Regions from separate parts of the Micromonospora sp. NPDC002389 genome, predicted to be linked through region 2. Evidence: predicted binding sites of a transcription regulator. Region 2 holds the regulator's gene; the other holds the start of a gene.
What was found. Region 2 encodes HrcA, which represses chaperone genes, less so after heat shock. Its sites were predicted from a motif close to GGTTNGCACNCTCNNNNNGAGNGTGCNAACC; they were not measured.
Positions count from the first base shown of each region.

Region 1 (2,469 bases), on a different contig from region 2:
GGTGCGCCAACTGCTCGCGCATGGTCGCGGGCTCGCCGACCTGTCGGCGCAGCACCTGCTCGTCGAGCACCGCGACGAGGTGCGGCGGCTCCTCGCGGGCGAGTACCTCCTGCCGCGCCATCCGGGCCAGCACCCGCTTCTCGATCTGCTCGTCGGTCAGCGGCGGTTCGGCCCGGAGCATCGCCCGTGCGTACGCCTCGGTCTGGAGCAGGCCCGGCACCACCGCCGGGTCGTACCAGCGCAGCGCGACGGCCTCCCGCTCGATCTCGCCCCACGGTCGGAACCAGTCCGGCTCGGCGTGCAACCGGATCAACTCCAGCATCCCGACAAAGAGGCCGCCGGTTTCCAGCACCTTGTCGAACCGGGCCAGGTAGTCGGCGCTGAGCTGGTTTTGCCCGGTCTCCATCGCGCTGATCGACGACGGAGCGTAGTTGACCATCTTGCCCAGTTCCTCCTGGCTGAGCCCGCGCAGCTTGCGGGCCCGGCGCAGTTGGTCGCGCAGGAAACCCAGGGTTGGCACATCCGCCATCTGTCTGCCCTCCGTCACGTAGTCGCGCCGGAGAGTAAGGGTCGGTCGTTCGGTGGGGAAGCGAGTGTCGGCGTGTTGCGGTCGACCGTGGCGAACGCTGGCGCAAGAGCGGCAGGAGAGTGGCGAGATAGTGGCGCAAGAGTGGGGAAAGAGTGGCGACACGAGGTGGTGGGTTGGCACTCTCCTTGACGGAGTGCTAGCCGAGGAATAACCTGCGATTAGCACTCTCACCCTGAGGGTGCCAACGTCCGGGCCCTGGTGTCCGGGGGTTGAACGCCAGGCGGACCGGCACCCGCGACGACGGCCCCGCCCGGTGGCATGTGGCAATTGACGCCGGTCGGCATGCCGACCGGTAACGAAACCAAGTACCCCAGGAGGGTATGCCCGTGACTACCGCGACCAAGGTTGCGATCAAGCCGCTCGAGGACCGCATCGTGGTCCAGGCGAACGAGGCCGAGACCACCACCGCCTCGGGCATCGTGATCCCCGACACCGCCAAGGAGAAGCCGCAGGAGGGCACCGTCCTCGCTGTCGGCCCGGGCCGGATCGACGACAAGGGCAACCGCGTGCCGATCGACGTCTCCGTCGGCGACACCGTTCTCTACTCGAAGTACGGCGGCACCGAGGTCAAGTACGCCGGCGAGGAGTACCTGGTGCTCTCCGCCCGCGACGTCCTCGCGGTCATCGAGAAGTAACCAACCGATCAGTGACGTTGCCCCGGTCCGGCTCGCCGGGCCGGGGCAACCTCGCGTCGAAGGGACATTCATGGCGAAGATCCTGAGCTTCTCGGACGACGCCCGGCACCTGCTGGAGCACGGTGTCAACGCGCTCGCGGACGCGGTCAAGGTCACCCTCGGGCCGCGCGGGCGCAACGTCGTCCTGGACAAGAAATTCGGTGCGCCGACGATCACCAACGATGGTGTGACCATCGCCAAGGAGATCGAGCTCACCAACCCGTACGAGAACCTCGGCGCGCAGCTGGTCAAGGAGGTGGCGACCAAGACCAACGACGTCGCCGGCGACGGGACCACCACCGCGACCGTGCTGGCCCAGGCCATGGTCCGCGAGGGTCTGCGCAACGTCACCGCGGGTGCCAACCCGGCCGGCCTCAAGCGGGGCATCGACGCGGCCTCCGCGAAGGTCTCCGAGGCGCTGCTCGGCAAGGCCGTCGAGGTCGCCGACAAGAAGGCCGTGGCGCACGTCGCGACGGTCTCCGCGCAGGACTCCACCATCGGTGAGCTGATCGCCGAGGCGATGGAGCGGGTCGGCCGCGACGGCGTGATCACCGTCGAGGAGGGCTCCGCCCTGCACACCGAGCTGGACGTGACCGAGGGTCTCCAGTTCGACAAGGGCTTCATCTCGCCGAACTTCGTCACCGACGCGGAGTCGCAGGAGTCCGTCCTGGAGGACGCGTACATCCTGATCACCACGCAGAAGATCTCGGCGATCGAGGAGCTGCTGCCGCTGCTGGAGAAGGTTCTCCAGAACAACAAGCCGCTGCTGATCGTCGCCGAGGACGTCGAGGGTCAGGCCCTGTCCACCCTGGTGGTGAACGCGATCCGCAAGACCCTCAAGGTCTGCGCGGTCAAGGCCCCCGGCTTCGGTGACCGCCGCAAGGCGATGCTCCAGGACATGGCGATCCTGACCGGCGCCGAGCTGGTCGCGCCGGAGCTGGGCTACAAGCTCGACCAGGTCGGCCTGGAGGTGCTGGGCACCGCCCGGCGCATCGTGGTCGACAAGGAGAACACCACGATCGTCGACGGTGGCGGGCAGGGCACCGAGGTCACCGACCGGGTCGCGCAGATCCGCAAGGAGATCGAGGCGTCGGACTCCGAGTGGGACCGGGAGAAGCTCGCCGAGCGGCTGGCCAAGCTCTCCGGCGGCATCGCGGTGGTCAAGGTCGGCGCGGCCACCGAGGTCGAGATGAAGGAGCGCAAGCA
Region 1 is NZ_JBEOWP010000001.1:399,551-402,019, reverse strand. Features, by position in the region: gene ABT008_RS01805 (helix-turn-helix domain-containing protein) at 1-529, opposite strand, end outside; gene groES (co-chaperone GroES) at 916-1,224, shown strand; gene groL (chaperonin GroEL) at 1,295-2,469, shown strand, end outside.
Region 1: a site for HrcA is predicted at 746-776, ahead of groES (co-chaperone GroES). Genes of this name have one in related genera too.

Region 2 (2,469 bases):
CCGGCGGGTACTCGCCCGGCGGGGGATAGCCGCCCGGTGGGGGATAGCCGCCGGGCGGCGGGTAGCCGCCGGGCGGCGGATAGTCACCGGGTGGGCCGTAACCACCGGGCGGCGGGGGCTGGTCGCCGGTGGGCGGCGGATAGTCGCCGGGCGGGGGATAGCCGGGCTGGCCGGACGAGCCCGACAGTGGAGACGTGGGGTCGTCGCCGGAACCTGGAGGACGAGGTGGTTCAGTCATGTGGTCACGGTAGGTGCCAGCGGCAACGGACGCACCATAGCGACACCGGGGCGTGTCAACCCGTCGGCCGGTTTCCGCCACGACCGGGACGACTTGATCATCGCGGGCACGGGAACCCCGACGTAGACTGGCACTCGCTACAGTCGAGTGCCAGAGTGTTCCTCTGGCACTCTGAGCGCTCCGGGCTGACCTGCGACAGGAGGTGGGGAGGATGGGTCTCGACGACCGGAAACTCGCCGTGCTCCGGGCGATCGTCGAGGACTACGTCGCCACCCAGGAGCCGGTCGGCAGCAAGGCGCTCGTCGAACGGCACCAACTCGGTGTGTCCCCGGCCACCGTACGCAACGACATGGCCGTGCTGGAGGAGGAGGGCTACATCCGCCAGCCGCACACCAGTGCCGGACGGGTGCCCACCGATCGCGGCTACCGCCTCTTCGTCGACCGGCTCAGTCGGGTCAAGCCGCTCAGCCCGGCCGAACGCCGGGCGATCGAACGGTTCCTGGTCGGTGCGGTGGACCTCGACGACGTGGTGCACCGCACCGTACGTCTGCTCGCGCAACTCACCCGCCAGGTCGCCGTGGTGCAGTACCCGAGCCTGGCCCGCTCCACCGTCCGGCACCTGGAACTCGTGCCGATCTCGACCACCCGACTGACGCTGGTGATGATCGCCGACACCGGCCGGGTCGAGCAGCGGCTTGTCGAACTGCCCGCGCCGGTCCCCGCCGACGACGTCCTGGACCTGCGCCGACTGGTCAACGAGAAGCTGGTCGGCACCCGCCTGTCCGACACGCCACCGCTGGTGCAGACGCTCATCGACGAGTGTGCGCCGCACCTGCGCGCGGCCATGACCACGCTCTCCACCGTCCTGCTGGAGACCCTCGTCGAACGGCACGAGGAGCGGCTCGCTCTGGCCGGCACCGCCAACCTGGCCCGGGGCGGCCTGCTCGACTTCCAGGGGTCGCTGCGCCCCATCCTCGAAGCGCTCGAGGAGGAGGTGGTGCTGCTCAAGCTCATCGGCGAGGTCGAGCCGAGCACGCTGCGGGTCCGCATCGGCGACGAGAACCAGATCGACAACCTGCGGGCGGCGTCCGTGGTCAGCACCGGATACGGCCCGGGCGCGACCATCGTCGGGGGGATGGGCGTGCTGGGACCGACCCGGATGGACTACCCCGGAACAATCGCCACGGTGAGGGCCGTGGCACGCTACGTGGGCGAGCTGCTGGCCCAGAACTGACCAGTCAGGGCCGACGGCAGGCTGCCGCCACCGACCGGCGTAACGCGAGACGAACACGAGGACACGGAACCCAGTGGCCAGGGACTACTACGGCATTCTCGGCGTCAGCCGAGGGGCCTCCGACGACGAGATCAAGCGCGCCTACCGCAAGCTGGCGCGCCAGTTCCACCCGGACGTGAATCCGGACCCGGAGGCCCAGGAGAAGTTCAAGGACATCAACGCCGCGTACGAGGTGTTGTCCGACGACCGGAAACGGCAGATCGTCGACCTCGGTGGCGATCCGCTCGCACCGGGCGGCGGCGGTGCCGGTGGGCCGGGCGGCCCCGGTGGCGCCGGACCCTTCGTCGGCTTCCAGGACATCATGGACGCCTTCTTCGGCGGGGCCACCGGCGCCGGGCGTGGCCCGCGACCGCGTACCCGGCCCGGGGCCGACGCGATCCTGCGGCTGGAACTGGACCTGCAGGAGACGGCCTTCGGGGTCGAGGCCCCGATCACGGTCGACACCGCAGTGCTCTGCACCACCTGCACCGGGGCCGGCACGTCCGCCGGCACCCACCTGGCCACCTGCGAGGCGTGCGGTGGCCGGGGTGAGGTGCAGTCGGTGCAGCGCACCTTCCTCGGCCAGGTGGTCTCCGCCCGGCCGTGCACGGTCTGCCAGGGCTACGGCACCACCATCCCGCACCCCTGCCCCACCTGCGCCGGTGACGGCCGGGTCCGGACCCGCCGCTCACTGACCGTGAAGATCCCGGCCGGCGTCGAGGACGGGATGCGGATCCGCCTCGCGCAGCAGGGCGAGGTCGGTCCGGGTGGCGGCACCGCCGGTGACCTGTACGTGGAGATCCACGAGCGGCCGCACGACGTCTTCTCCCGCAAGGGCGACGACCTGCACTGCCGGGTCACCGTGCCGATGACCGCCGCCGCCCTCGGCACCCGGCTGACCATCAAGACGCTGGACAGCGAGGAGCCGGTCGACGTCAAACCGGGCACCCAGCCGGGC
Region 2 is NZ_JBEOWP010000020.1:52,790-55,258, forward strand. Features, by position in the region: gene ABT008_RS27490 (DUF4870 domain-containing protein) at 1-238, opposite strand, end outside; gene hrcA (heat-inducible transcriptional repressor HrcA) at 450-1,472, shown strand; gene dnaJ (molecular chaperone DnaJ) at 1,546-2,469, shown strand, end outside.